One region of the Azotobacter salinestris genome, then DNA from elsewhere that is predicted to be linked to it. Evidence: predicted binding sites of a transcription regulator. Region 1 holds the regulator's gene; the other holds the start of a gene.
The links. The regulator FliA, encoded in region 1, starts transcription of late flagellar genes. The targets are predictions, from matches to a motif close to CTAAAGTTTNNNNNNNNNNNGCCGNTAA.
Positions count from the first base shown of each region.

Region 1 (15,275 bases):
CCGCGGCCGGCATGGAGCAACTCACCGTCACCGTGGAGCAGAACTCCGCCAACGCCCGCCAAGCCAGCCGGCTGGCCGAGGAGGCGGCCGGGGCCGTGCGCGAGAGCGGCCAGGTGATGGGGCAGGTGGTGGATACCATGGGAACCATCACCACCACCTCGCACAAGATGACCGAAATCATCAACGTGATCGACTCGATCGCCTTCCAGACCAACATCCTGGCGCTGAACGCCTCGGTGGAGGCGGCGCGTGCCGGCGAGCAGGGCCGCGGCTTCGCGGTGGTGGCCGGCGAGGTGCGCAACCTGGCCAGCCGTTCGGCGGAGGCCTCCCGGGAAATCCGCACCCTCATCGACAACTCCTCGCAGCAGATCATGCAGGGCGAGCGCCTGGTGCGCCGGGCCGAGCAGACCATCGAAGGCGTGGTGGCGGCGGTCGCCCGGGTCAACGACATCATGGAGGAGATCGCCGCAGCCTCTGCCGAGCAGAACAGCGGTATCGCCCAGGCCAGTCAGGCCGTCGCGCAGATGGACGAGGTGACCCAGCACAACGCTCGCCTGGTGGAGTCGGTGGCGCAGCAGGCCACCCATCTGGAAACCCAGGCGATCCAGGTGCAGCGCGCGATTTCCGTATTCCGCGTGACCGGGGGCGGTACGTCCTCCGGGGAAGGGGTGCCCCGTCCGGAGCCGTCGACCGGGCGCGGGCATGAGAGCGAAGAGCGGCACGGCAAGCGACGGATAGCCGAGAGCCGGGAGAGAAGCAGATCTTGAGCAACCCCGAATTACCGTCCCTGAGCGATCCGCTGGGACGCGATCTGGTACTGACCGATGCGGACTTCGAACGCATCTGTCAGCTGATCTATCAGCGTGCCGGGATCGTCCTGGCCGCCAACAAGCGTGAAATGGTCTACGGCCGTCTGGCCAAGCGCCTGCGCCTGCACGGCATCAGCCACTTCTCGGAGTATCTGGAGCGTCTGGCCCGACAGCCCGCGGCACGGGAGTGGGAAGCCTTCACCAATGCGCTGACCACCAACCTGACGGCCTTCTTCCGCGAGCCGCACCATTTCCCGCTGCTCGCCGAGCATGTGGCCGGCCGCCGCGACCCGGTGCGCATCTGGTGCGCCGCGGCTTCCACCGGCGAGGAGCCGTACTCGATCGCGATGACCCTGATCGAGGCGCTCGGGCCGCAGCAGGCCAGCCAGGCGCGGATCGTCGCCAGCGACATCGACAGCGACGCGCTGGCCAAGGCGCGGACCGGCGTGTATCCGCTCAAGCAGGTCCTCGAGCTCGACGAGCAGCGCGTCAAGCGCTTCTTCCTCAAGGGCAGCGGCGGGCGGGAAGGACTGGCCCGGGTACGCCCGGAACTGATGAACATGATCGACTTCCGGCAGCTCAACCTGCACGCACCGCGCTGGGACCTGACCGGCCCGTTCGACGCGATCTTCTGCCGGAACATCATGATCTACTTCGACAAGCCGAGTCAGACGCGCATCCTCAAACGCTTCGTCTCCTACCTCAAGGAAGATGGCCTGCTGTTCACCGGCCATTCGGAAAACTTCACCTACCTCTGCGACGACTTCAAGCTGCGTGGGCACACCGTCTACACCCTCGCTCACAAGCCTAAAGTTTGACGTCAATCAACCGATATACCCAGAACAAGCAGGCCTGACGGCCGGGCCTGTCCTTTGCCGGGCAGCCGGCGCCGGGCAGGGCCGTTGAAAAGGAGATCCGTCATGGGCAGTCCCAAGATCCGAGTATTGTGCGTCGACGATTCGGCGCTGATACGCGACCTCTTGAGCGAAATCATCAACTCGCAACCGGACATGGAGGTGGTGGCCGTCGCCGCCGATCCCCTGGTCGCCCGCGACCTGATCAAGCTGCACAATCCGGATGTTCTGACCCTCGACGTCGAGATGCCGCGCATGGACGGCCTGGATTTCCTCGAGCGGCTGATGCGTCTGCGGCCCATGCCGGTGCTGATGGTGTCGTCGCTGACCCAGGCCGGCTCGGAGGTGACCCTGCGCGCCCTGGAGCTGGGCGCCCTGGACTTCATCGCCAAGCCGCAGATGGGCATTCGCCACGGCATGCTCGACTACAGCGAACTGATCGCCGAGAAGATCCGCGCCGCCGCCCGCTCGCGTCCGCGCCAGGCGCCTTCGGGCAGCGCTCCACGGCCGAAGGCGCTGCAGGCCCCGATCCTCTCCAGCGAAAAGCTGGTGATCATCGGCGCCTCCACTGGCGGCACCGAGGCGATCCGCGCCGTGCTCGAGCCGCTGCCGGCCAACAGTCCGGCCATCCTCATCGCCCAGCACATGCCGGGCGGCTTCACCCGCTCGTTCGCCGAGCGCCTGGACCGCCTGTGCAACATCGCCGTCAAGGAGGCCGAGGACGGCGAGCGCATCCTGCCCGGGCATGCCTACATCGCGCCGGGCACCGCCCACCTCAAGCTGGCGCGCAGCGGCGCCAACTACGTCGCGCGGCTGGACGATGGCGAGCCGGTCAACCGCCATCGCCCGTCGGTGGATGTGCTGTTCCGCTCCGCGGCGGAAAACGCCGGCCGCAACGCCATCGGCATGCTGCTCACCGGGATGGGCAAGGATGGCGCGCGCGGGTTGCTGGAGATGCGTCAGGCCGGCGCCTTCACCTTCGCCCAGGACGAGGCCAGCTGTGTCGTGTTCGGCATGCCGCGGGAGGGCATCGCCCTCGGCGGGGCATGCGAGGTGGTGTCGCTCGAGCACATGGCCGAGCGGATTCTCAAGCAGGTGGCCGCCTCCGGGCGGGCGCAGCGGGTCTGACCTGCGCCCGCCCGGACCTGTTCGAGGAGCGTTTCATGCGCAGGAGGCAGCTTGCCCGGTGCAGCGGGACCGGCATTTCGCCGGGATCTCGGCGGCCTCGCACGGGCAGAGCGAAGAGTCGCGCGGATGGATGAGGTGAGGCAGCAAAGCGCACCGCTGGTACGGAAGGCATCGATGGCCTCGTCGGCCGGCCGGCCGGGCGGGCGTGGCGTCCGGAGGGAGCGGTGCCGGAGCCGCTGCGGGAGAGGGAGCATGGCAAGCCGGTAGTGGCCACTGCCGAGGAGCAGTGGGAGGAATTTTGACCACGACGCCCGCTCAGGCGGGCGTGGATGGATTTTGCCGGAACAGGTTCCGGTCATGGCTCTTCAGGCCGGTGCGTACGCGTGTCGGCCAGGTCGCGGGAGACGATCCCGCCGCCGATGAGAGGTATCGCTTGAAAGCGAAATTTTAAGAAGGCATTCGCCCCCCACCCGGGGGAGTGAGCCCGATTCGAAGGCTGTACCGGCAGCCGCTAAGGAGATTTCTTGATGTTGGGTTTCTTGCGTAGTCTGAGCATAAGGGCGGTGGTGACCACCACCCTTGGCTGTTTTGCGTTGTTGCTGGCCGTCGTTGCGGGGCTGGGGTATGGAGGTACCAGGATAGGCGATCAGGCGCTCGAGGACCGAACGCGGACTGCGACCCGGATCGACCTGTTGCGTCAGGCCGACATGCTGCGCCTGAAAGCCTTCGCGCGTCTGGAGGCCTACGGCAAGATGAGTCTGGTCGGCCAGGTCGCTCTCGCGGAGCGCCAGAAGCAGCAGGCCGAACTTCATGAACTGATCACCCTGGCCGGCAAGACGCTGGCGGACTTCCAGGCCATGCCGCCGTTCTCCAGGGAGGATGGGCGCAAGCTGCTGGAAAAGGCCGCAGCGAGTCTGGCCGAATCGCTTGGCACCCTCGATCGCCAGTTGCAGGCCTGGTCGAAGCTCGACACCGAAACCTACGACCAGCTCGAAGACGACATGATGTTCAAGCGCGGTCCGCAGATCGCCAAGGACCTGGCGGACACCATGGCCTATCTCGAGGCCCATGGTGCGCGGCAGATGTCCGACTACTACTCGAGCCTCACCACCTTCGCCTTCATCGGCGGCATTTCCCTGACCATCGCTCTGCTGCTGATGCTGGCCCTGAGGGCGATGCTGATGGGCTTCGTGGTCCGCCCGGTGCACGAGGCGGTGGGCCATGTGCAGCGCCTGGCCCGGGCGGATCTCTCGCAGGCGATCTCCGTCACTTCGCGCAACGAGATCGGCCAGTTGCTGGGCGCGCTGCGCGAAATGCAGGAAAGCCTAGTGCGCATCGTCGGCAGCGTGCGTGCCGGCAGCGGCTCGATCCTGGTCGGCGCGCAGCAGATCGCCAGCGGCAACGCCGACCTGTCCTCGCGCACCGAGCAGCAGGCCGCCTCGCTGGAGGAAACCGCGGCGAGCATGGAGGAGCTGACTGCGACGGTGAAGCAGAACGCCGACAACGCCCGCCAGGCCAGCGCGCTGGCCAACGACGCCTCGGGCACCGCCGGGCAGGGCCGCGAAGTGGTCGGCCGGGTGGTGGAGACGATGCGCGAGATCAGCGACAGCTCGCAACAGATCGCCAAGATCGTCGGGGTGATCGACTCGATCGCCTTCCAGACCAACATCCTGGCGCTGAACGCCTCGGTGGAGGCGGCGCGGGCCGGCGAGCAGGGCCGCGGCTTCGCGGTGGTGGCCGGCGAGGTGCGCAACCTGGCCGGGCGTTCGGCGGAGGCGGCGCGGGAGATCAAGACACTGATCGAGGCCTCGTCGCGGCGGGTCGGCGACGGCTCGAAACTGGTCGAGCAGGCCGGCCAGACCATGGAGGAGGTGGTCAAGGCAGTGCACCGGGTGACCGACATCATCGACGAGATTTCGGCGGCCTCGCACGAGCAGAGCGAGGGGATCGCCCAGGTGAACACGGCGGTCGCGCAGATGGACGAGGTGACCCAGCAGAACGCGGCGCTGGTGCAGGAGGCGTCGGCGGCCTCGGCCTCGCTGGCCGAGCAGGCGCGACAGCTGGAGGAGGCGGTGGCGGTGTTCCACCTCGGCGCGGAGCGACCGCGTACGGCGCAGCAGGAAGCTCGGGGCGCGCGCACTGCCGTGTCCCGGACGGGGCAGGCCGGGCAGCGGAAGGAGCGCAGACCGGCTGCGGCGAAGGACAGCGCCAAGCCGGCCCTGGCCACTGCCGGGGAGCAGTGGGAAGAGTTTTGAGTGGGGCGACCGCCCGACAGGTCGATAACGAAGGGGCGCTCGCCGCGCCCCGTTTTGCATGCCGCGGCGGGCTGCGACAACTGCCCGCCCTTGATTGCGAGGGGGACCATAAATGGCCGACAAGAACATGAGCATCCTGGTGGTGGACGACTTTCCGACTATGCGCCGGATCGTCCGCAGCCTGCTCAAGGAACTGGGCTTCAACAACGTCGAAGAGGCCGAGGACGGTCAGGACGCACTGAACAGGCTGCGTGGAGGGGGCTTCGAGTTCGTGGTGTCGGACTGGAACATGCCCAACCTCGACGGCCTGGAGATGCTCAAGCAGATTCGCTCCGACGACGGGCTCAAGCACCTGCCGGTGCTGATGGTGACCGCCGAGGCGAAGAAGGAGAACATCATCGCCGCGGCGCAGGCCGGTGCCAACGGCTACGTGGTCAAGCCCTTCACCGCCGCGACCCTGGAGGAAAAGCTGAACAAGATCTTCGAAAAACTGGGCAAATGAACTCAGGGGAGGAGGCAGGTCCATGAGCGCCAACGAGCTGAACGGGGAGGGTTTCACCGCCAACCCCGAGGATTTGATCCAGCGTATCGGCCAGCTGACCCGGATGCTGCGCGACAGCATGCGCGAGCTGGGTCTGGACAAGGAGATCGAGAAGGCGGCCCAGGCGATTCCGGATGCGCGCGACCGTCTCGGCTACATCGCCGCGATGACCGAACAGGCTGCCGACCGGGCGCTTAACGCCGTCGACCGCGCCCAGCCGATCCAGGACGAGCTGGCCAAGGGCGCGAGGGAGCTGGACGAGCGCTGGCAGGCCTGGTTCGCCGATCCGATGGAGCTGGATCAGGCCAAGGCATTGGTCACCGATACCCGTGCCTATCTGGCCGAGGTGCCGCGGCAGACCCAGGCTACCCAGAGCCAGCTGCTGGAGATTCTGATGGCCCAGGATTTCCAGGACCTGACCGGCCAGGTGATCAAGAAGATGATGGAAGTGATCCAGGAGATCGAGCACCAACTGGTCCAGGTACTGATCGACAGCGTGCCCGACGGCGACGAACAGGCGGTTTTGAAGCGCCTGGCCGAGGCCGAGTGGGAGCCGGTCGACGATCACAAGAAACTGCTCAACGGGCCGCAGATCAAGCCCACCCCGGGCGAAGCGGTGGCCAGCCAGGATCAGGTCGACGATCTGCTCGCACAGCTCGGTTTCTGAGGTCCGTAGCGCCTGCCTCCGGCCGGCCTGCGCCTTGCGGCGCGGGCCGCCCTCTTTCGCGGCCCGAGTTTGGTCGGGTGGACAACGCCGCAGGCTTGTCCGCCATGGTGGATGGCTTCGGCCATCCACCCTACCGATGGGCATAGGGTCGGCGACGGCTTCATTGCCTGCGCCAATCGCGACATAAGCACGGAATTCGTCATGCTGTTCGGGTGATGGCCTTCCGGCATGCCCATGCAGAATGGCCGCCGTTCATCTGCACGAGTCGCCCGCGGCGCACTGGTGGGCCATGGCTGACGAGAGCAGCGATCAGGAAAAGACCGAAGCGGCAAGTCCGCGACGCCTGGAAAAAGCCCGGGAAGAAGGGCAGGTCGCCCGCTCGCGCGAGCTGACCACCTTCCTGCTGCTGCTGACCGGCGTCGCAGCCCTGTGGGGCATGGGCGGGCTGCTCCATGAGCGGCTTGCCCAGGTCATGGAGCAGGCCCTGCTGTTCGAACGCGCCCAGGCCTTCGACGCAGCCCGCATGCTGGCGCGCTTCTGGGAACTCGGCGAAGGCACGTTGTTCACGCTGCTGCCGCTGTTCCTGCTGATGGCGGTGATGGCCCTGGTCGCGCCGTCGCTGCTCGGCGGCCTGCTGGTCTCGGCCAAGGCGCTGCAGCCGCAACTGGCCCGGCTCAACCCGCTCAAGGGGCTCAAGCGGATCTTCTCGACCCAGGCGCTGGCCGAGCTCGGCAAGGCCGTCGCCAAGACCGTCCTGGTCGGCTGGATCACGGTGTTTTTCCTGAGGAGCTACATCGACCGGCTGATGACGCTGTCCGGCATGCCGATCCACGAGGCCCTGGCCGATGCCATGCGTCTGATCGCCCTGGCCTGCGGAATGGTCGTGCTGGGCCTGATCCTGGTGATCGTCCTGGACGTGCCCTACCAGCTGTGGAGCCATGCCAAAAAGCTGCGCATGAGCAAGGAGGAGCTGCGCCAGGAGCACAAGGAGTCGGAGGGCGACCCCCACGTCAAGGGACGCATCCGCTCGCAGCAGCAGGCCATGGCGCGCTCGCGGATGATGAGCAAGGTGCCGACGGCCGACGTGATCGTCACCAACCCCACCCATTACGCCGTCGCGCTCAGCTACCGGGACGGGGAGATGAGTGCGCCGCGGGTGGTCGCCAAGGGGGCCGATGCGGTGGCCGCGCGCATCCGGGAACTGGGCGGCGAGCATGGCGTGCCGCTGCTGGAGGCCGCGCCCCTGGCCCGGGCGCTCTACTACCACGTCGATCTCGACCGGGAAATCCCGGCCGAGCTGTACACCGCCGTGGCCGAGGTGCTGGCCTGGGCCTACCGCCTGCGGCGGGTGCGCGAGGAGGGCGGCGAGATGCCGGACACCCCGCGCGACCTGCCGGTGCCGGCGGGCATGGACGAGCGCACCCGGCGCGACAAGCAATCCGAGGAAACCCGATGAAAGCACTGACCAATCTACTGGGCCACGGCTCCTGGCAGGGGCGCTTGGACTTCAAGCTGCTGGCCGGGCCGGTGCTGATCATCCTCATCCTGTCGATGATGATCCTGCCGCTGCCGCCCTTCGTCCTCGACCTGCTGTTCACCTTCAACATCGCCCTGGCGATCATGGTCCTGCTGGTGAGCATGCTCACCGAGAAGCCGCTGGACTTCGCCGCCTTCCCGGCGATCCTGCTGTTCACCACCCTGCTGCGCCTGTCGCTGAACGTCGCTTCCACCCGCGTGGTGCTGATGGAGGGCCACCAGGGCACCGGCGCCGCCGGCAAGGTGATCGAGGCCTTCGGCGAGTTCCTGGTCGGCGGCAACTTCGGGGTCGGCCTGGCGGTGTTCCTGATCCTGGTGATCATCAACTTCATGGTCATCACCAAGGGCGCCGGGCGCATCGCCGAAGTAGGCGCGCGCTTCACCCTCGACTCCATGCCCGGCAAGCAGATGGCCATCGACGCCGACCTGAACGCCGGCCTGATCGGCGAGGCGGAGGCCCGCCAGCGGCGCCGCGAGGTGGCCCAGGAGGCCGAGTTCTACGGCTCGATGGACGGCGCCAGCAAGTTCGTGCGCGGCGACGCCATGGCCGGCATGGTGATCATGGCGGTGAACATCGTCGGCGGCCTGCTGATCGGCATGCTGCAGCACAACATGGCCTTTTCCGACGCCGCCCACACCTACGTCATGCTGACCATCGGCGACGGCCTGGTGGCACAGATTCCGGCGCTGGTCATCTCCATCGCCGCCGGCGTCACCGTTTCGCGGGTGAATACCGAGCAGGACGTCGGCCAGCAGATGCTCGGCCAGCTGTTCAACCGGCCGCAGGTGCTGATGCTGGCCGCCGCGGTGATCGGCCTGCTCGGCCTGGTGCCGGGGATGCCCAATCTGGTCTTCCTGCTGTTCACCGCGCTGCTCGCCGGCCTCGGCTGGTGGTTGCGCCGGCGCGAGCAGGAGAAGCTGGTCGAGCAGGTGGTCAACGAGGTGCCGCCGGCCAAGGTGGAGGCCCCGGAGGCCAGCTGGGACGACGTGCAACTGGTCGACACCCTGGGCCTGGAGGTCGGCCACCGGCTGATCCCGCTGGTCGACAACCGCCAGCAGGGCGAGCTGCTCGCGCGGATCAAGAGCGTGCGCAAGAAGTTCGCCCAGGACATTGGCTTCCTGCCCCCGGTGGTGCACATCCGCGACAACCTGGAACTCGGCCCGAACGCCTACGTGATCACCCTCAAGGGCGTGGAAATCGGCCGCGGCGAGATCCATCCCGGCAAGTGGCTGGCGATCGATCCCGGCCAGGTCAGCGGGCGCCTCGAAGGGGTCGCCACCACCGATCCGGCCTTCAACCTGCCGGCGACCTGGATCGACGCGAACCTGCGCGAGCACGGGCAGATCTATGGCTACACCGTGGTCGACGCCGGCACGGTCACCGCCACCCACCTCAACCACCTGCTGCACCGGCATGCCGCCGACCTGCTCGGGCGCAGCGAGGTGCAGCGTCTGCTCGACAAGCTCGGCGACGAGAACAAGGCCCTGGTCGAGGAGGTAGTGCCCAAGCTGGTCCCGCTCAACACCCTGCAGCGCATCCTGCAGAGCCTGCTGGAGGAGGAGGTCTCGATCCGCGATATGCGCAGCATCCTCGATGCCCTGGCCGAGCACGCTGGCGCACACGCCAACGATGTCCAGGAGCTGACCGCCATGGTGCGCGTGGCGCTGGGGCGCGCCATCACCCAGCAGTGGTTCGGCAGCCGGAGCGAATTGCACGTCATCGGTCTCGACCTGCAGCTGGAGCAGGTGCTCCTGCAGGCGGTGAACAACGGCGCCCTGGAGCCGGGTCTGGCCGACAACCTGATGCAGCAGGCCGAAACCGCCCTGGCCCGCCAGGAGGCCAACGGCGAACCGCCGGTGCTGGTGGTGCCGCACCGGCTGCGCGCGCTGCTTTCGCGCTTCCTGCGCCGGCGCCTGCGCCATCTGGTGGTGATGTCCCTGGTGGAGCTGCCCGAGGACCGCTCCCTGCGTGTGACCAGCCTGATCGGAGGGAAATGATTCATGAGCGTCAGACGTTTCGTCGCGCCCAACAGCCGCGAGGCCATGCGCCAGGTGCGCGAGGTCCTGGGCGAGGGTGCCCTGATCCTGTCCAACCGTCCCGTCGCCGAGGGCGTGGAGATCCTCGCCCTGGCCGAGGAGGAGCAGCAGGCGGTCCAGGCCGCCGCCAGTCCCGTTGCACCTGGGCGGCCAGCCGTCTCCGTCGACCACCGCCAGGCGGTCGGCGCCGCCCCGCCCGGGCCGGCGCCGGCCTCGCCCGCGCCGGCGGCCGCGGCCCTCGACTTCGCCGCTCTCGGCCAGCGCCTGCTCGGCGAGATGCAGGACATGCGCGCCTTGCTCGACCGGCAGATGCAGGCCCCGACCAGCGGCGGCGGCTGCCGGAGCCAGCTGCGCCAGCGCCTGCTCGGCGCCGGTTTCGGCCCCTGCCTGAGCGACGAGATCCTTGCCGGCCTGCCCGGCGAACTGGCCGCCGGTCCGGCTTCCGCACCAGCCCTGCAGGCCTGGCTGGAGCGCCAGCTGGAGGCGCGCCTGCCGGTGCTCGAGGACGAGGCCGGCCTGCTCGACGCCGGCGGGCTGATCGCCCTGGTCGGCCCCACCGGGGTGGGCAAGACCACCACCGTCGCCAAGCTCGCGGCGCGCTACGTGATGCGCCACGGCGCGAGCCAGGTGGCCCTGATTAGCACCGACAGCTTCCGGATCGGCGCCCACGAGCAACTGCGCATCTATGCCCGTCTGCTCGGCGTCGAGGTACACACGCTGGCCGCCGTCGCGCCGCTCGAGCCCCTGCTCGCCGGACTGGCCGGCAAGCGCCTGATCATCATCGACACCGTCGGCATGAGCCAGCGCGACCGGCGCCTGCTCACCCAGATCAACCAGCTCGGCGCTGCCGGCCGCCCGATGCGGCTGATGCTGCTGCTCAACGCCGCCTGCCACGGCGACACCCTGGAGGAGGTGGTCGGCACCTACCAGCGCGCCGCCCTGGCCGCCGGCACCCGTCTGCACGACTGCATCGTCAGCAAGTGCGACGAGGCCGCGCGGCTCGGCCCGGTGCTGGACATCCTCATGCGTCATGGTCTGCGGCTGAACTATCTGTCCAATGGCCAGCAGGTGCCGGAAGACCTGCAGGTGGCCGAGGCCGGGCCGCTGCTGCAGCAGGCGCTGGCGGTGAGCCAGCCGTCGCCGTTCGTGCCCGAGGGCGGAGCGGACGGCGCCGGGCGGCGTCTCGACAGCTGGGCCCGCGGCCTGTTCGGCCGTGGCCGCAGCCTGGCGGCCGCGCTCGAAGGGCTGCGCCGCGAACTGGACGGCTTCGCCCTGCTGGAGCGCGCCTGGCGTCTGGCCGCCCTGCCGGCCGGCGTGCAGGGGGAGCGGCTGGCCCGGCTGCTGGAGGAATGCGACGGCGAGCCCGACGAGGCCGGCGTGCGGCAGCTGCTCTGGGGCAGCGGCAAGCCGGTAGCGGGCGCCACCTGGAGCATGCCGCTGCTGACCCTGGACCCGGAGGGGGGCCTGCAGGTGCGTCCCTGGCTGGCCCATCGGCTGCCGACCGGCCACGAACAGCGTATGGACTGGGCCTTCGAGCGGCTCAAGGCGCGCCGCCACTTGCTGCCGGCAGCGCCGGAAGGCAGCTTCCTGCAGGTCCTGGCGCGGTTGCGCAGCCCCTGGGTCGGCACCGTCAGGCCCGGCAACCGGCTCGAGTTCCAGGGCGAGCGCCACAGCCTGGCGCAGTTGAGCGCCGTCGCCGAACCCCATGACAGCCTGCAGCTGCGCCATCGCGGCCGGCCGCTGTGGCTGGAGCTGCGCCATCTGCCGGTCGGTCTGCGCGCCGCCGGCGAGCGTGGCGGGGCGTCGGCGCCCTGGCCGGTAGAGGCCTGGTTCGGCACCTTGCGCGATGGCGACAGCGGCCAGTCGCTCGGCCAGCGCCACTGGCTGGCCTGGTCGCCGGAGCCGGGCCGCCGGACGCTCGCCGAGCAGGCCGACGGGGTGCGCCTGCTGCTGGCCTGCGACGATCTGCCGGCGCTGATCCTGCGTGCCTGGCAGGCGCTCGGCGAGGTTCAGGTCCCCCTGCAGACGGAGCTGCGGCTGTTTCTCGCCGCCGCGCTGGCCGCCTGCGCCAGCCGTCTGGATCAGTCCGCGGAGGACTGGGCGATGGACCTGCGCGCCCGGCTGTCCGGCCTGGGCAGCGGGCGGCGCCTGCGCGGCCCCGCCCAGCAGCTCGACGCCCTGCTGCATCTGCTGGCTGCCGGCGATGCCTTCCGCCAGCTCGGTGGCGAGCGCGTTCACTGATGGCCGCTCCGGAGGATCAGGACGGGTTCGGCCTGCTCGATCAGGCCGCGGGGCTGCGGCGCTGGGCGGAGCAGCATGGGGGAGGCGCCGGGGAAGCCCCCGTCGCCGCGCTGTCGTCAGGCACTCCCGAGGAGCCGCGCCCGACCCTGATGGTGGTCGGCCTGCCGCCCGGTGCGCAGCGCCAGCGTCTGGAGCGGGTGCGCCGGACCCTGCAACGCTGGAAGGCCAACGGCCATGCCTGGGTCGGCGATCCGTCCCGCTGGCAGCTGGTCGCCCTGGAAGAGAGCAGTCCGCACCTGCACACCCTGGCCTGCCAGCAGTCGCGCTGGGCCCTCTGGGTCGAGGGCGACCCGGACAGCTTCCGCCGCGCCTACCAGTGCCTGCGCCTCCTGCGCGAGGGTGGCGGACCGACCCGGTTGCTGGTCATGCATCCGGGGTTCGACTCGCACGCGGGCCTGCTTGACAACCTGCGCCAGGCCGCGAGGACTTTTCTCGAGATCGAGTTGCTGCTGCTGGTCGAGCGACCGAAAGGGCATGAGGGATGAGCGGGCGCAGCCGCGTCGGGGCGTTCATGCTGGGCGGACTTCTCGGCCTGCTGCTGGCCCTGCAGATTTCCGTGCCGAATGCGCAGGCCGCACCGGGCAGCTGGCAGACGCAGATTGCCAGCCTGCGCCTGGCCGTGCCTGATCGGGAAAGCGCATCCTCCCCCCTGCAGCCGCCGGCGCTAGCCCAGGGACAGCGCCTGGCCGAGGTGCGCTGGCGTTTCGCGCTGGCGCCTGGAGCCCCGGTCCGGGCCTGGCTCTGCCATCCGCAGCGCTGCATCGAGCTGTCCCGTAGCCGGGGACGCAGCGCCGCGCTGGCCGGGCTGGACGCCGGGCAGCCGCTGCAGTTCCGCTTTCGCCTGGCGCCGCGTGCCGAACCGCAGCCGGTCGAGGGAATCGAGCTGATCGTCGAATACCGTTGAGGGGATGCTGGCATTTTGCAAAGCCCGGAATAGCCCGTTTCCCCGGTGACTGTTCGGCGCTTTCAGGGCTGTGCCGCAAGGCGAGAATGCCGCCCGGAGAGCCTTCGTCCGGCCAGGACCGGCCGTTTTTCGTCATGCTCCAGGTCAGTGGAATGTATACGGCACAGGGCAAAATCAGACAGCGCGACCTGCTCGAGCAGTATCTGCCGCTGGTGCGCCGGCAGGCCTTGAACCTGCAGACCAGATTGCCGGCCAGTGTCGAGCTGGACGATCTGATCCAGGCCGGCACCATCGGCCTGCTCGATGCCCTGTCGCGGTACGACGCCGCCCAGGGCGCCAGTTTCGCCACCTTCGCCAGCCAGCGCGTGCGTGGCGCCATGCTCGACGAGCTGCGCAGCCGGGACTGGGTGCCGCGCAGCGTGCGGCGCAATGCCCGGGCCCTGGAAGATACCCTGCGCCACCTCGAGCAGCGCCTCGGCCGGCCCGCCGAGGAGCGCGAGATCGCCGCGGCCATGGGGCTGGATCTCGCCGAATACCGGCAGCTGCTGCTGGACAGCAACGGCAGCCAGTTGGTGGCCATCGACGAGCTGGGCGAGGACGAGGTGGATGCGATGAGCGTCGGACACTATGCCTCGCCCTTCGCCGAGCTGGCCGAGGGGCGCGACATGGAGCGTCTGGTCAAGGCCATCGAGGCGCTGCCCGAACGGGAGAAGCTGGTGCTCGCCCTGTACTACCAGGAAGACCTCAACCTCAAGGAAATCGGCGCCGTGCTGGGCGTCAGCGAATCCCGCGTCTGCCAGCTGCACAGCCAGGCGGTCGCCCGTCTGCGCAACGGACTGGCGGAGTAGCGCGCTGTACACGGCAATTCCCTGGCAATGGCTTGTCGACCTCCGTCTCCCTGCGGGTACAGGGGAGGCCTGAGGCCGCGCCATCCGCCAATGACTGAAGGAAACAGATTGTGGAACAGGCCTGCGATACCTACTCGCGCATCGACCATGCGGACAAGTGCCGCGACCTACTGGAGCAGCTCTGCGAACAGGGCGGCGCCCGGCTGATCGGCCTGTCGCCGGAAACGCCTTCCCTGGCGGCAGTGCTCATGGAGGTGGTGCCGGGTGAGCGGCTGGTCTTCGACCTGACCTCGATACCGGCCGTGGCGCCCTTGCTCGAAGGCGGCGGGCGCGCCAGCCGCCTCGCCGGGCGGGTCGCCAGCACCCTGCTGCGCAGCGCGCCGCTGGTCGGCTGGCGGCGCCTGCCGGTGCCGGGGCGCATCCAGCTGGCCTGCGCCTGGCCGGAGTGGCTGGAGATCCTCCACCGCCGCAGCACCTTCCGCGCCGAGCTGCCGATGCGCCTGACGGTGCGGGTCGAGGTGCTGCCGGCCGAGGGGATGCGGCCGCTCGTCGGCCGGCTGCTCGACCTGTCGCAGGGGGGCTGCCAGATCGAGCTGCCGGCCGGTTCCGCCAGCGAATTGCAGGCCGGGCAGGCTCTCGAGCGGATCGCCCTGTGCTTTCCCAATGGCCAGCAGATCGAGCTGCGCGGCGAGATCCGCCATCGCCAGCTCAATGCCGACTGGAAGGCGGCCCGCTTCGGCTGCGCCTTCGACAGGCCCGCTGCCGACCTGGAGCGCCGGCTGTGGTTCTACGTGCGCGAGATCGAGCGGGAGAGCGCCCGCGGCGCGCTCGGTGGCGACGCCGAACGGGCGCCCTCGCCGCTGTTCCAGGCTGCCCGAACAACGCAGACAACCGATCTGCTGCGTACCCATGGCCTCGACTACGCCACGCCCATGGCCCGCCGCCTGGCGCAGGTGTCGCTCTACCTGAACGGCCTGCTGGTGGATCTGCAGCAGGGCAACGACATCGAATCGGCCAAGTTGTCCTGGCACTGCGACTATCTGCTGGGACTGCTCGACGAGGACCGCCAGGACCTGCTGTTCGCCGTGCACTGCCTGGTGGACGACCCGCCGCTGGTCAAGCACTGCATCGCGGTGGCCGTGCGCCTGGCCGACCTGGCGCGCAGCCGGGGTCTGCCGAACGACCTGGTCAAGGCGATCTGCGCCTGTGCCCTGGTCCACGACCTCGGCAAGGCGCTGCTGCCGCCGGAGCTGCTGCGCAGCGAATTCCTTGATCGCGAACAGCGCGAAATCCTCGGCCGCCATGTAACGTTGCTGCGCGAGCGGCTGGGGCAGTGCAAGTGGCTGGCCGAACTGGTGATCGGCAGCGTCGTCGAGCAGATCAACGAGCGTCTTG
Region 1 covers NZ_CP045302.1:49,115-64,389, forward strand. Annotated here, with positions in the region: gene GCU53_RS00500 (methyl-accepting chemotaxis protein) at 1-767, shown strand, start outside; gene GCU53_RS00505 (CheR family methyltransferase) at 764-1,627, shown strand; gene GCU53_RS00510 (protein-glutamate methylesterase/protein-glutamine glutaminase) at 1,730-2,791, shown strand; gene GCU53_RS00515 (methyl-accepting chemotaxis protein) at 3,319-5,046, shown strand; gene cheY (chemotaxis response regulator CheY) at 5,159-5,548, shown strand; gene cheZ (protein phosphatase CheZ) at 5,571-6,254, shown strand; gene flhB (flagellar biosynthesis protein FlhB) at 6,496-7,710, shown strand; gene flhA (flagellar biosynthesis protein FlhA) at 7,707-9,788, shown strand; gene flhF (flagellar biosynthesis GTPase FlhF) at 9,792-12,068, shown strand; gene GCU53_RS00545 (hypothetical protein) at 12,068-12,613, shown strand; gene GCU53_RS00550 (flagellar protein FlhE) at 12,610-13,032, shown strand; gene GCU53_RS00555 (RNA polymerase sigma factor FliA) at 13,185-13,880, shown strand; gene GCU53_RS00560 (HD domain-containing phosphohydrolase) at 13,991-15,275, shown strand, end outside.

Region 2 (15,275 bases), 1.8 Mb from region 1:
GCCGCCAAGCTGTTCGACCAGGTGATCATCGCCGTGGCCGCCAGCCCGAAGAAGAACCCGCTGTTTTCCCTCGAGCAACGCGTCGAGCTGGTCCGGGAAGTCACCCGCCACCTGCCCAACGTCGAGGTGGTGGGCTTCTCCAGCCTGCTCGCGCAGTTCGCCCGGGACCAGAAGGCCAACGTGCTGCTGCGCGGCCTGCGCGCGGTGTCCGACTTCGAGTACGAATTCCAGCTGGCCAACATGAACCGCCAGCTCGCACCGGAAGTGGAAAGCCTGTTCCTCACCCCCTCGGAGAAGTACTCCTACATCTCCTCCACCCTGGTCCGGGAAATCGCCGCGCTGGGCGGCAACATCGAGCAGTTCGTGCACCCCGCGGTGGCCGTCGCCCTGCGCGAGCGCTTCCGCACTTGATCGACCACCCGGCCGGCTGCCCGGCGGACGTGCACTGCGGACGCCGATACGGCACAATTCGCTCCCTGTCGTTGTCCCCAGTGTCGCGGCCGGTCCGCGGCAGGAGTCCAGAATGTCCCTGAAGATCACCGACGATTGCATCAACTGCGACGTCTGCGAACCCGAGTGCCCGAACGGCGCCATCTCCCAGGGGGAAGAGATCTACGTGATCGATCCCAACCTGTGCACCGAATGCGTCGGCCACTACGACGAACCCCAATGCCAGCAGGTCTGTCCGGTGGACTGCATCCCCCATGACGAAAACCATGTCGAGAGCCGCGACGAGCTGATGCAGAAGTACCTGATCATCACCGGCAAGGCCTGACCGGTGCCCGGCGACGGAACGCCTGCCCGCCATGAACGGCCCCTCGGCCGGCTCCTCGCCGGCCTCGCGCTGCTGGCCCTCGCGGTCACGGCCCAGGCGCAGGCCCCTGTCCGTGCCGCCCTCGCCACGCCCCACCCTCTGGCCGGCGCCGCCGGCCGGGAAATCCTCGAAGCCGGCGGCAACGCCTTCGACGCCGCCGTGGCGGTCGCCGCCAGCCTGGCGGTGGTCGAACCCTACGGCTCCGGCCTCGGCGGCGGCGGCTTCTTTCTGCTGCGCGAGGACCAGGGTGACGCCCCGGCCCGCTACCTGTTCCTCGATGCCCGCGAACGCGCGCCCCTCGCCGCCCATGCCGAACTCTACGTGCGCGACGGCCGCGCCCAGCCCCACCTGTCCCGCGACGGCGCCCTGGCCGCGGCGATTCCCGGCCTGCCGGCGGCGCTGGTCGAACTGGCCGCCCGCCACGGCCGCCTGCCGCTGAAGGACAGCCTGGCACCGGCGATCCGCCAGGCCCGCGACGGCTTTCCCGTCGACCGCATCTACCGGCAGCGTGCCGGCTTCCGCCTGAGCGCCCTGCGCGACGACCCGGAGAGCGCCCGGCTGTTCCTCGCCGACGGCGAGCTTCCCGCCGAAGGCCGCCTGGTGCGCCAACCGGAGCTGGCCGCAACCCTCGAACGGCTCGCCGAACACGGCCATGACGGCTTCTATGCCGGCGCCACCGCCGAGCGGCTGGTCGCCGGGGTGCGGGCCGCCGGCGGCATCTGGAGCGCCGAGGATCTGGCCCGCTACCGGGTGGCCGCACGCGAGCCGCTGCGCTTTTCCCTGCACGAAGGGCGCGAGCTGATCGGCGCGCCGCCGCCCTCGGCCGGCGGCATCGCCCTGGCGCAGAGCCTCGGCATGCTCGAGCAGTTGCCCTGGCGGACGGCCGACCGCGTGCAGCGCAGCCATTACGTGGTGGAGGCGTTGCGCCGTGCCTTCCGCGACCGCGGCCTGCTCGGCGATCCGGACTTCGTCGCCAACCCCGTCGAGCGCCTGCTCGCCCCCGCCTACCTGCGCGAACTGGCCGCCGGCATCGACCCGCAGCGGGCCACCCCCAGCGCCAGCCTGGCGTCGGCGCCGGCCTGGCGCGAGGGCGAGCACACCACCCACTTCGCCGTGCTGGACGCCGAAGGCAACGCGGTGGCCGCCACCCTGTCGATCAACCTGCCGTTCGGCGCCGCCTTCACCGTGCCGGGCACCGGGGTGCTGCTCAACGACGAGATGGACGACTTCGCCGCCGACCTGCAGGGCAGCAATGCCTACCGGCTCGCCGCCAGCCCGGCCAACGCCGTCGCCGCCGGCAAGCGTCCGCTGTCCAGCATGAGCCCCACCTTCATCGAAAGCGCCGACGACCTGGCCGCCTTCGGCACCCCCGGCGGCAGCCGCATCCCCGGCATGGTGCTGCTGGCCGTGCTGGAACACCTCGACGGCCAGCCGATCCGGCGCTGGCCGGCGCTGCCGCGCTACCACCACCAGTACCTGCCGGATGTCATCGAGCACGAACCGGACGCCTTCGACGCCACGCAAATCCATGAATTGCAGCGCCGCGGTCATCAGCTGAAGGCGCGCGAGCCCTACGGCAACCAGCAGGTGCTGCACTGGGACAAGCGCAGCGGCGCGGTCGAGGCGGCCAGCGATCCGCGCGGCCTGGGGCGTCCGCACTACCTGCCCGCCCGCCCCTGAATCGCCTCCGCCCGGCCGCTGCGGCACGCCCGTACTGGCATCCGTACCGGCACTTGCTTAGCATGGCAACCATCCGTATCCAGCCCGTAGCCGCCCGAACCATGATCATTCGTCGCTCCCGCTCGTTCCTTCGCCCCCCGTTCCCCGCCATTCGCCGCGAGGAGCATGCCCGATGAAAACCTTCCTCGACTGGTCCGCCTACAAGGACGCCGGCATGGGCGACGCCTATGCCGACATTCCCAGGCACGGCGGCGACTTCGCCAAGGCGGTGGCGGTGTGCATCAACAGCCGCCAGTGCGAGGCCGAGGGCAAGCAGGTGATGTGCCCGAGCTTCCGCGTCAGCGGCAACGAACACCTCTCCACCGGCGGCCGGGTGCGCCTGCTCAAGGCGGCGCTGAACAGCGAGCTGGCCGAGCAGGCGCTGGCCGATCCTACCCTGGCCGAAGCCATGGACCTCTGCGTGGCCTGCAAGGGCTGCAAGCGCGAGTGCGAGGCCAACGTCGACATGCCGCTGATCAAGGCCGAATACCTCGCCCAGCGCGTCGCCCGCGAGGGCCTCGGCTGGCGTAGCCGGCTGTTCGGCCACACCCCGCGCTGGCTGCACCGCGCGCCCTGGCTGAAGCCCCTGGTGCGCCTGCGCAACGCCAGCCCGCTGCTGGCGCGGCTGTCCGAGCGCCTGTTCGGCCTGGCCGCCGGCCGCGCCCTGCCGGAGCCGGCTGCCAAACCCTTCGCCGCCGCGCCAACCGATGCCACGCCCGCCGAAGGCCTGCCCGAGGTGGTGCTGCTGGTCGACACCTTCACCCGCCACTTCGAGCCGGGCATCGCCGAGGCGGCGCTCGCCGTGCTCGAGGCCGGCGGCTACCGGGTGCTGATCGCCGCGCCGGAAGGCAGCGACGACGAGCCGACGCGCGCCCTGTGCTGCGGCCGCACCTACCTGGCCCAGGGCATGGTCGATCAGGCGCGCAGCGAGGCCCGCCGTCTGGTCCAGGCGCTGCTGCCCCACGTGCAGGCCGGACGCACCGTCGTCGGCCTGGAAGCCTCCTGCGTGCTCGGCCTGCGCGACGACGCCCAGGCGCTCGGCCTCGGCGAAGCCGTGGAGCAGGTGGCCAAGCACACCCTGCTGTTCGAGGAGTTCCTCTCCCGCGAAGCCACCGCCAAGCGCCTCGACCTGCCGCTCAAGGCTCTGGCCGGCAGCGAGACCCTGGTCCACGGCCATTGCCACCAGAAGGCGGTGGGCGCCATGAAGTCCATGCGCCGGGTGCTCAAGCTGATCCCCGACCACGAGTTCAGCCTGATCGAATCCGGCTGCTGCGGCATGGCTGGCACCTTCGGCATCGAAGCCGAACATGCCGAACTGTCGTCGAAGATGGCCGAACAGGCGCTGATGCCGGCTCTCAGGGAAAAACCCGCGGCGCGGGTAGTGGCCAACGGTTTCTCCTGCCGCCACCAGATGCGCGCCCACGGCGACCAGCGGCCACGGCACCTGGCCGAGCTGCTGCGGGATGCGCTGGAGGAAAAGGCCGGCTGAAGCCATCGGCAAGGCTTGCGCCGGGCGGACAACGGCGTAGCCTTGCCCCCGTGCGGGCCGGCAGGAAGCCCTATTGGACAGGGGGTGGCGAAACGGCGAGGAAAAGAACCGCCATTGCGCACAGTGATCGGGCCGCATGAAGCGGATCGAAACATTTCCGATGGCGCATCTGTCCAAGGGAGCCAGCGATGTCGAACCTTCGCGTCCTGATTGTCGTCTGGCTCGCGGTGCTAGCCGGATGCTCCACATCGGACCGCACCTCCGGGCGGCCGCCGGTGATCCCGGAAAGCACCTGGCGGCAGGTCGACAGCGACATCGTCGCCGCGTCGCAGGACGCGACAAGGCAGACCTCGAATTACGCGCAAGAACTCATGGCCGAGTGGATGGACCTCGTCTACCGGCGCACCGATGCGGAATTCATCCCCTGGTTTTCCAGCTACTGGACCCGGCAATCGCTGTCCATGAGGGTGACCTGGTACAGGCTGAACGCCGAGGGAAAGGAAGAGGTCGTCGATCGCCTGGCCCTCTACCTGCAGGGGCAATACCAGGATCGCGTGCTGAAACCGGTCGCCAAAGAAATCGATCCCGACCGGGTCATGGAGAAGGCGACAAAGTTCTACATCTGGCTGCTCGGCGAGCTGCTCCGGAAGATCCCCGAGCGCTACGGCGTCCCCCAGGATCAGTTCGACCGCCGGCTCAAGGACATCCCCGCCGTCGCGCTGGCGCCACCAGGCAGCCATAGCGCTTCGCTCCATCAGATCCTTCATGCCGGGCCCATCGACCGGCTGCCGGCCTATGCGGCGTTGATCGCTCGCATTCACCAGGCCTCGGCCGACACCGCCGCGAGAGCCCGGACCTCGAGCGCCGGCATATCCTCGGTCGCCAGACGGACCAGCGAAAGGCTGACGGCCGAACTCGCCACCAGCGGTGTCGCCAGCGCCCTCTCGGCAGCGGTCGGCCGGGCGGCAGGCATGGCGATCTCCCTGGGCGCGGCAGGCTTCAACAGCATGACCCACGAGAGCGAGCGGCCGAAAATGGAGGCGCAGCTGCGCAGAAGCCTGAACGAAGCCTTCGACGAAGAATGGCTCGAGCTGATGCGCAATCCCGACACGGGAGTGCTGGCGGGGGTCCATCACCTGGCCGGACGGATCGAGGGAAGCCTCGCCCACACCGCTGCGCCGCCTCCCCGGCTCGAGCCGGCGCCGCAAGAGGTTTCCCTGCCAGGTGGACAATCCCTCGGGCACGGGCATGCGGGCGGCGCAGTCGCCTACCCGCCGTGGTAGCGCGCATGCATGAGCCGGTGCGGCCGGCAGCCACATTTCACGGGGCTTCGGGTCAACGCAATACCCGCCCAGGCTCAATCAGCCCCACAGGTCTCCACTGCCTCCAGCCGCTGCCGCACACTCCCGATCGCCTCCCGAACCCGCCGACCGAACGCCGAATCGCCGCGGCAGGTCATGATCAGGCGGCCGGTGGCGCGGGTCATGGCCACGTAGAGCAGGCGCGCCTCGTCGGCCTCGGCCTCCCCTTTGGCGGGCATCTCGCCCAGACCGGGGATCAGCACCAGCCCGAACTCCAGCCCCTTGCTCGAGTGCATGCTGACGATCTTGACCGCGTCCTCGTCGCCATACAGCGCGCCGCGGCCATGGGACGAGGCGCCCGAGGCATAGCGCAGGCCGGCCATGCCCAGCACCCGCTCGGCCTGTCGGGCCTGGGCGTTGCTGCGGTAGATCACCGCCATGTCGCTCAGCGCCCTGCCCTTGCCCTGTTCGTCGCGCAGGCGCTCGACAACGCAGTTCCACTCGTGCCAGTCCGATTCGCACTGGATCAACTCCGGCAAGGGACCGCGCCGCCCGGCGCTCTCCGGCGCCACGACGGGCACGCCGTCCTCGGCGGCCTCGCGCCCGGTCAGCAGGTCGCTGGCGAAGGCCCGCGCCACGGACAGCACTTCCAGGGTATTGCGGTAGTTGAGCTTGAGGACGGTGGTGCGGCCCGGAGCCTGGATGCCCACGCTGGCGAAGCTGAAATCCAGGCCGCGCCGGCCGCCCTTGCCGCGATAGATGGATTGCGCGTCGTCGTAGAGCACCAGCAGCGAATTGGTGTCCGGGTCGACCATCCGCACCGCCAGCCGAAACCACTCGGGTTCAAAGTCGTGGCCCTCGTCGATCAGCACCGCCGCGTACCGGCCATCCGGAATCCGTCCCTGTTCCACGCCGTCGACGGCGTACTCCACCAGCTTCGCCGCAAACGCATCCTTGCCCTGTTGGGCCGGCAGCTTCAGCTTGTGCTCCACCAGCAGTTCGCGGCACCAGGCGTGAAAGCTACGCACCCTGACCTTCCCGCGCAGGCCACGCTCGTCCATCACCTGCTGCAGGCGTCCGGCCAGCGACCGGTTGAAGCAGAGCACCAGGACCGGCTTGCTCGTCACCTGGGCCAGGTGCGCGCAGCGATAGCCGAGGATCATGGTCTTGCCGCTGCCGGCAGGGCCGTGGATCACCCGGTGCCCTTCGCCCAGCGAGCGCGCCAGCTGTTCCTGCTGCAGGTCCATCACCTTGATCAGCGACGGCAGCGGCGCGTCCTCCTCGGCGAACAACCCGAACTGCCCCGGCTGCGCGTTGACCCGCACCTCCGGGTAGAGGTGGTAGCGCACCCGGTCGATCTGCGGCAGCGACAGCCGGCAGGGGAAGACCTGGTGGAACATGTCCCACAGCTGCTGCTGGAATGCCTCGGGGTCGACCGATTCGGTCATCTCGTCCTGAAAGATCACCCGCTGCGGATCCAGCACCTCGGCCAGACCGGTCGCCTCGAACTGCCTGCGGGTGATCCCGGCCAGCACCACGCCCCAGCCGTAGGGCATGATCAGCTTGCCCGCATGGGGCGAGCCTGCCGCCTGCTTCAAGGCCGGGTCCTTCTGCAGGGTCACCGCCACTTCCAGGGCGTAGACGCGCACCTGCGCCATCGGGTTGGTCACCGACTTGAGCTTGCCGCCGTCGAGGATCTGCGCCTTGCCGCGATCCATGCTCCGGATGGTCTCCAGCTTCCAGTCCTTGACCTCCAGCACCAATACCCCGCGCCGCGGATGCAGGACGACGAAATCCGGCTGCAGCGCCTTGGGCCCGACCGGGATGTTGAACCAGCACAGGTAGTCGTCCTCGAGCTTTTTCTCCAGACGCTCGGCGAGCCGCCGCTCGCCCGGGGTGTCGAAGCGGCAGGCGGAGCGGGCGGGGAAGAATTGGGCCATTTGCGTTGCCTTTTCCGTGGCGTGCCCGCGGGGCACGGGGCAGATCGTGGATGGGAGCGGGCCTGCAGCCCGGCCTTGAGCGGCCGCTAATGATAGCAGTGAGCCATCATAGCCTCGACTGCCATCCTCCGTGACTGGCCATCGCCGGGCGGCGGCAGGCGTCGGGCAATCGCGTGCCCCGGCGCTTTTTCGTGCGCCCGCCGCAACTGCCACCGCCGTTGCATTGCCCAACCAGAACCGTCACGACGACTCGGAACACCATGTCTTTGAAACCTCTCATTCGCAGCGCAAGCCCGCCGGCCATGAGCGGATCGCCGCGCCGAAGCGGCGGCGCGCTGGGCCTCGCCCTGCTGCTGACGCTGGCCGGCTGCGGCACGCAGCGCCCCGAGGAGCCGCGCCCGAGCGAGGTGCGCGCGCAGATCGTGCGGCTGATGCCGGCCAGGATTGCCGACCGGCAAGGCTGGGCGACCGATATCTACGCGGCGTTCGCGGCCCAGGACATCCCCCCCACCACCGAGAACCTGTGCGCCGTACTGGCCGTGACCGAGCAGGAGTCGACCTTCCAGGTCGACCCGCCGGTGCCCGGCCTGGCCCGGATCGCCCGCAAGGAGATCGACCGCCGCGCCGCCCAGTTGCGCATTCCGGAGTTTCTGGTGCGGGCCGCCCTGGGGCTCGAATCGTCCGGCGGCAAGAGCTACAGCGAACGCCTGGGCGCCGTGCGCACCGAGAAGGAGCTGAGCGCGATCTTCGAGGATTTCATCGGCATGGTCCCGCTCGGACGTCAGCTGTTCGGCCGTCTCAATCCGGTGCAGACCGGCGGACCGATGCAGGTCAGCATCGCCTTCGCCGAAAGCCGGGCGCGGGACTATCCCTATCCGGTCGCCGGCTCGATCCGCCACGAGGTATTCAGCCGCCGCGGCGGCATGTACTTCGGCATCGCCCACCTGCTGGGCTATCCCGCCAGCTACACCCGCTCGCTGTACCGCTTCGCCGATTTCAACGCCGGCTGGTACGCCAGCCGCAACGCCGCTTTCCAGAACGCCGTCAGCCTGGCCTCGGGCATTCCCCTGGAGCTCGACGGCGACCTCATCCGCCACGGCTCCTTCACGCCGGGCGCGACGGAGCTGACCGTGCGCTCGCTGGACAAGAAGCTGGGCATGGGCGATGCGGCCATCCGCCGCGCCCTGGAACAGGGCGACCGACTCGATTTCGAGGACACCAGGCTCTACAAGCGCGTGTTCGCGCTGGCCGAGCGCCTGGAGGGCAAGGCGCTGCCGCGTGCGGTGCTGCCGGGCATCAAGCTGCAGAGCCCGAAGATCACCCGCAACCTCACCACCGCCTGGTTTGCCAAACGGGTCGACGAACGCCACCGCCGCTGCATGGCGCGCGCCGCGGGCGGAGGCAGAAAATAGCGGCCTCGCCGCCGCTCAGCGCAACTGGATCAAGGGCTCGTCCTCGACCGCCAGCCGGCGCAGCGCGCGGGACTGGCCGTCGCCGAGCTGCAGCACGTTGCGCAGGCTCTGGACGATGCGGCTGACGTAGCCCAGGTCGTTCATCAGCGAGCCGGTCTGCAGGCCGTCCAGCTCCCGGTTGCGGGTGGCGGCGAACAGCCGGGCGCGGAACTGCGCGTCGAAGTCCGCCGCACGCTCGTCGAGCAGGCGCAGGCGTTCGTGCCAGGCCTCGTCCGGCACCTCCAGGCGGCCCAGCTCGCGCACCTCGCGCAGCATCGCCAGCAGATGCCGGCGCAGGTCGACGTAGGCCTCGCGGACCGGCGAGTCCTCGCCGCGCAGGTAGTGGCCGAGGTTCTTCTGCAGGTGTTTGGCGTCCTTCACCGCATCCACCAGCTGCAGTGCGCCCAGTTGGCAGGCGACCCAGAACTGCTGGCGGGCCTCGTCCCGCGGCACCTCCACCCGGCCCATGAAGCTCAGCAGGTCGCCGTAGACGCCCTTGACGTGCCGCTGGTAGAGCGCCTCGGCATCCAGATGGTGGCCGTCCGGCCGCGCACGCAGCAGCGCCTCGTCCGGCCGGTCGCTGGCCAGTTGCTCCACTGGCAGGTAGAGCGCGTGGCAGATCACTTCCAGGCTCAGCCGGCCGAGGTGCTGCAGCTCGCGCAGCACCGCGCTGGCGGCGGCGTCGGCCGACCCCAGCAGGCTGTCGCCGAGATAGCGGGCGCGGGTGCGCGGCGCCTCGACCGCGGCCGGCGCCAGCTCGGTGATCAGCACCTGAGGCTCGCGGCGCTCCGGCAGCCAGCGCTCCAGCAGGCGCACCAGCTGCGCCTGCCAGGGCCAGAACAGCAGCACGCCAAGGGCGTTGAACAGGGTATGGAACAGCGCCAGCTGGATCAGCCGGTTGTCCGCCAGCCCCAGCGGCGTCGCCAGCCACTGCACCAGAGCGGCCAGGGGCGTCAGCAGGACCAGCGCCACCAGCGCGGTGACGCCGTTGAACAGCACATGGGCCAGCGCCAGGCGCTGCCCGCCGCGGTCGCCGCCGAGGATGGCGGCCACCGCGGTGCTGACCGTAGTACCGACGTTGGAGCCGATGGCGACAGCCAGCCCCTGCTCCAGCTCGAGCTGACCGCCGGCCAGGGCCGCGAGGGTCAGCATCAGGGAGGCGTGGCTGGACTGCAGGACCACGGTGACCGCCAGGCCGAGCAGCACGAACAGCAGTGCCCCGGGCAGGCCGTCGACCTTCCAGCCGCCCATGTCCAGCGTCTCGCCGAAGCCGGAGAAGCCCGCCTTGATCTGGTCGATGCCGAGGAACAGGAAGCCGATGCCCAGCAGGATGCGCCCGGCCGCCCGGCTCTTCGGTCCGTTGAAGCCGATCAGCACGCCGAACACCAGCAATGGCAGGGCCAGCGGCGCGAGGCTGATGTTATGCCCGGCCAGGGCCAGCAGCCAGATGCCGCTGGTGGTGCCCAGGTTGGTGCCGAAGACGATGGCCAGGCCGCCGGCCAGGGCGATCAGCCCGCTGCCGATGAAGGCGACGGTCAGCAGGGACACCAGGCTGCTGGACTGCAGCAGGACGGTGCCGGCCAGGCCGAACAGGAAGCCCTTGAAGGGGGTGGCGGTGCTGCGCTTGAGCAGCGCCTCCAGCCGACCGCCGGCGAGCTGCTTGAGCCCTTCCTCCAGGCACTGCATGCCGAACAGGAAGAGCGCGAGCCCCGCGCACAGCTGCAGCCAGCCGGGACTGAGCCAGAAGGAATAGGCCAGCCCGAGGCCGGCCAGAAAGGCGATGAGAACGTTGAGACGACGATTCAAGAATCAGGACTTCCCGTGGCCGGACAGCGCCTCGCCCCGCGGGCAAGGGGGGCAAAGCCTACGCTGCCGGCAGGATGCCGGGAAGTATCGGAACGCCGAACGCCCCGCTCAGTCCTGACGGTAGCCGCTGGTGGTGCAGCCGAGACAGCGCACGAACGCCTCCCGCCCCGGATCGACGACCAGCGCCTGGCCGGCCTCCTTGACGTTGCCGCCCAGCGCGGTGAACGGCAGGCTGACCACGAAGGCCGCCGTACCGATGAGGGTGCCGGCGATCAGAAACGGCCGGGCGATCAGCAGGTCGCCCATCATCGCGTAGGCCGGCGGCGCCTCGACGGAATAGACGGGATCGCCGCTGACATTGGATTGCTCGACCTCGGCGTGCGCCCCGTGCGCCGGCAGGGTCGAAAGGCCAGTGGTCAGCGCCAGGACAAGGGCGAGCGGGCGAAGCGGAGGCATGCGGCGGTCCTTCATCGGTGTTTTTGGCAGAGCTGCGACTATAGCAGCGCCCCCGACAGCGCCGGCGTGACGGCCATCAATCGGCGAGGATTGGGGCCGAGTTCCCCGTCAGCGCTGGCAGCGACCGCAGTAGACGCTGGCGCGCTGGCCGAGGCGCACCTCGTGCAGGGTGCCGCCGCAGACCTTGCAGAACTCGCCGCCGCGCCCGTAGACCAGCAGGGTCTGCTGGAAGTAGCCGGGCTTGCCGTCGCCGCCGACGAAGTCGCGCAGGGTGGTGCCGCCGCACTCGATGGCCTGGGCGAGGATGCGCCGGATCTCCTCCGCCAGCCGCTGGTAGCGCGCCCGCGAGACCGAGCCGGCGGCGCGCCGCGGATCGATGCCGGCGGCGAACAGCGCCTCGCTGGCGTAGATGTTGCCCACCCCGACCACCACCCCGTTGTCCATGATGAACGGCTTGACCGCCACGCTCTTGCCGCGCGACAGCCGGTACAGGCGCTCGCCGTCGAAGTCCTCGCCCAAAGGCTCCGGGCCGAGCCGGCGCAGCAGTTCGTGCTCCAGGGGATCAAGGCTCCAGAGCAGCGCGCCGAAGCGCCGCGGGTCGGTGTAGCGCAGCGCCAGCCCGGACTCCAGCAGGATGTCCACGTGCTCGTGCCTGGCCGCCGGCAAGCCGGCCTCGACCAGCCGCAGGCTGCCGGACATGCCCAGATGGCCGATCAGGGTACCCGCCTCGGCGCGGATCAGGAGGTACTTGGCGCGCCGCTCCACCGCCTCGATGCGCTGGCCGGACAGGCGCACGTCGAGGTCCTCGGGGACCGGCCAGCGCAGCCGGCGTTCACGGACGACGACCCGCTCGACGCGCTGGCCGACCAGGTGCGGGGCGATTCCGCGGCGGGTGGTTTCGACTTCGGGCAGTTCGGGCATGGCGGCACGACAGGCTGAAAAAAGCGGGCACCGACCATAGCAGGAAGGCCGCGGCGCGAAAATCCCGCGCGCCGACCGGAGGCAGAACTTTGCCGGCCGGGATGGTCGGATTCCTTGTGAACCCCGCGCCCGCGGGCGCTTCATTCACCGCTCAGGAGGTACCCCGATGACGCAATCCCTGAAAGGCAAACGCGTGGCTTTCCTGGTGACCGACGGGTTCGAGCAGGTCGAACTCACCGGCCCCAGGGAGGCCCTCGACAAGGCCGGTGCCCGGACCCTGATCGTCTCGGCGAAGTCGGGCCGGGTCACCGGCTGGAACCACACCAAACCCGCCGACCATTTCCCGGTCGAGCGCACCTTCGACACCCTGCGCATCGAGGACTGCGACGCGCTGGTGCTGCCGGGCGGCGTGGTCAACGGGGACAACATTCGCCTGGACGAGATGGCCCAGGAGCTGGTGCGCGATGCGGCCCGCGAGAACAAGCCCATCGCCGCGATCTGCCATGGCGGCTGGCTGCTGATCTCCGCCGATCTGGTCAAGGGCAAGACCCTGACCAGTTGGCCGTCGCTGCGCGACGACCTGCAGAATGCCGGCGCCACCTGGGTGGACCGTCCGGTGGTGGTCGACGGCCAGCTGATCACCAGCCGCAAGCCCGACGACATCCCGGCCTTCAGCCAGGCGCTGATCGAGAGCCTGGGCGGCAAGGCGGCGCAGGTCTCGGCCGCCTGACCTTCTTCCTGTGCCGGTCCAGGGCTCCCGGGCAGACGCCCGGGGGCCCTTTTCGTGGGCGCCATCGGCAGCCCGCCGCCATCGGCCGGCAAAAGATCCGGCAATTTTACCGAAAAACCTCTCAAGGACGCGGGATAGCGGCCGATCTAAGGGGGACTCTCAGTCCCATGCCAGGAGGCCCCTCCCGATGCTATCCCGCCGTCCCATCGGTGCCCGCCTGGGCATCGCCTTCGGTACCCTCGTCCTGCTCCTCATCTCGGCCACCGTGGTCGCCCTGTACGGCATGAGCGAGCTGCGGGAATCGGCCGACGCCCTCGACCGCAACGCCAAACTGGCGCAGAACGCCGCCCAGGTGCGCCTGCTGGCCCTGGAGGAACGCCGCTTCGAGAAGGACATCTTCATCAACCTGCGCGATGCGGAAAAGGTGCAGTCCTACAAGGCGCGCTGGGACGCGGCCCTGAAGAAGCTGCAGGATACCCTGCAGGCCGGCAAGGCCCAGGCCCCCGATGCGGAGCTGGCCGGGCTCTACGAGGCGTCCGCCGCGGCACTGGACGGCTATGCCGACGGCTTCGACGCCATCCACCGGCGCCTGCGGGCGGGCGAGTTCGCCGACACGGCCGCCGCCAACAGCGCCATGGGCCGCTACAAGGACGAGGTCTACCGCCTCGACGAAAGCGGCGCGGCCATCGACCGCAAGGCCGCCGAGCACATGGCCCAGGCCAGGGAGCAGGTCGCCGCGCAGTTGCGCAACGCCCAGGTCGGCCTGCTCGGCTTCGCCGCCCTGGCCCTGCTGATCGCCGTGCTGATGGCCCTGTACATCACCCGCAGCATCACCAGCCCCCTGCAGCGGGCGCTGGCGGCGACCCGCCGGGTGGCCGAGGGCGACCTGACCCAGGACCTCGCCGGCCACGCCCACGACGAGACCGGCCAGTTGCTCAACGCCATGGACGAAACCAACCGCAAGCTGTCCGACCTGGTCGGCTCCCTGCACAGCGGCAGCGAAAGCGTCTACAGCCGCGCCCGGGAAGTCTTCCACGGCAGCCAGGAGCTGGCCGCGCGCACCGAGGAGCAGGCCAGCGCCCTGCAGCAGACGGCCGCCAGCATGGAGCAGATCAGCGCCACCGCCCGGCAGACCAGCGAGGCCACCGAGCAGGCCAACCGGCTCGCCGCGACCGCCGCGCGCACCGCGCAGAGCGGCGGCCAGGACGTGGAGCGCAGCATCCTGCTGATGCGCGAGCTGGCCGACAGCTCGCAGAAGATCAACGACATCATCGGGGTCATCGACGCGATCGCCTTCCAGACCAACCTCCTCGCCCTCAACGCCTCGGTGGAGGCAGCCCGCGCCGGCGAACAGGGCCGCGGCTTCGCCGTGGTGGCCGCCGAAGTGCGCAACCTGGCCAGCCGCAGCGCCACCTCGGCCCAGGAGATCCGCGGCCTGATCGAGGGTATCGGCGAGAAGATCGGCGAAGGCGCCCGCCAGGCCGAGTACAGCGGGCGGAGCATCCGCGACGCGGTGGACGCCATCCACCAGCTGGCCAGCCTGATGGAGGAGATCTCCGCCGCCACCCGCGAGCAGCGCAGCGGCTTCGGCCAGATCAACGGCGCCATCGGCCAGCTGGACGGCACCACCCAGCAGAACGCCGCCCTGGTGGAGCAGTCCCGCGCGGCGGCTGCCGCCCTGGAGGAGCAGGCGGCCCTGATGCAGCAGCGGGTGGCCGTGTTCAGGACGCGGGAAACCGCTGCCGAGGACGCGCCGGCGCTGGCCTGAGCGTAGCCGGCCCCTCGCGCAGGCGTGCGAGGAGCGGACCGGGCCGGGTAGAATCGCTGCACAAGGGGAACAGGGAGACTCGCGTGCAGCCAGCCATCGCCATCCATGGCCTGTCCAAGACCTATGCGTCGGGCCTCACCGCGCTGCGCAACGTGGACCTGGAAATCCGCCGGGGCGAGATCTTCGCCCTGCTGGGTCCCAACGGCGCGGGCAAGACCACGCTGATCAGCATCATCTGCGGCATCGTCAATCCCAGCGAAGGCCGGGTCCTGGCCGACGGCCACGACATCGTCGCCGACTACCGCGCGGCGCGCGCCAGGATCGGCCTGGTGCCGCAGGAGCTGTCCACCGACGCCTTCGAGAGCGTGTGGAGCACCGTCACCTTCAGCCGCGGCCTGTTCGGCAAGCCGGCCAACCCCGCCTACATCGAGAAGCTGCTGCGCGAGCTGTCCCTGTGGGACAAGAAGGACAGCCGCATCATGGCCCTGTCGGGCGGCATGAAGCGCCGCGTGATGATCGCCAAGGCGCTGTCCCACGAGCCGCAGATCCTCTTTCTCGACGAGCCCACCGCCGGGGTCGACGTGGAGCTGCGCCGCGGCATGTGGGACATGGTGCGGCGCCTGCGCGAGAGCGGCGTCACCATCGTCCTGACCACCCACTACATCGAGGAGGCCCAGGAAATGGCCGACCGCATCGGCGTGATCCGCCAGGGCGAGATCATCCTGGTGGAAGAGAAGGACGCGCTGATGGCCAAGCTCGGCAAGCGCCAGCTGACCCTGACCCTGAGCGCGCCGCTCGAGCGGATCCCGGAGTCGCTGCAGGCCTACCGCCTGGAGCTGTCGGCCGACGGCGGCCAACTGGTCTACACCTACGACAACCA
Region 2 covers NZ_CP045302.1:3,168,088-3,183,362, reverse strand. Annotated here, with positions in the region: gene coaD (pantetheine-phosphate adenylyltransferase) at 1-411, shown strand, start outside; gene GCU53_RS14675 (YfhL family 4Fe-4S dicluster ferredoxin) at 524-775, shown strand; gene ggt (gamma-glutamyltransferase) at 779-2,494, shown strand; gene GCU53_RS14665 ((Fe-S)-binding protein) at 2,667-4,022, shown strand; gene GCU53_RS14660 (hypothetical protein) at 4,211-5,305, shown strand; gene GCU53_RS14655 (3'-5' exonuclease) at 5,380-7,263, opposite strand; gene GCU53_RS14650 (DUF1615 domain-containing protein) at 7,566-8,675, shown strand; gene GCU53_RS14645 (Na/Pi cotransporter family protein) at 8,691-10,520, opposite strand; gene GCU53_RS14640 (multidrug transporter) at 10,629-10,976, opposite strand; gene mutM (bifunctional DNA-formamidopyrimidine glycosylase/DNA-(apurinic or apyrimidinic site) lyase) at 11,085-11,897, opposite strand; gene GCU53_RS14630 (type 1 glutamine amidotransferase domain-containing protein) at 12,064-12,627, shown strand; gene GCU53_RS14625 (methyl-accepting chemotaxis protein) at 12,815-14,395, shown strand; gene GCU53_RS14620 (ABC transporter ATP-binding protein) at 14,479-15,275, shown strand, end outside.
Region 2: GCU53_RS14625 (methyl-accepting chemotaxis protein) is a predicted target of FliA. The motif match lies at 12,748-12,775, and genes of this name have one in related genera.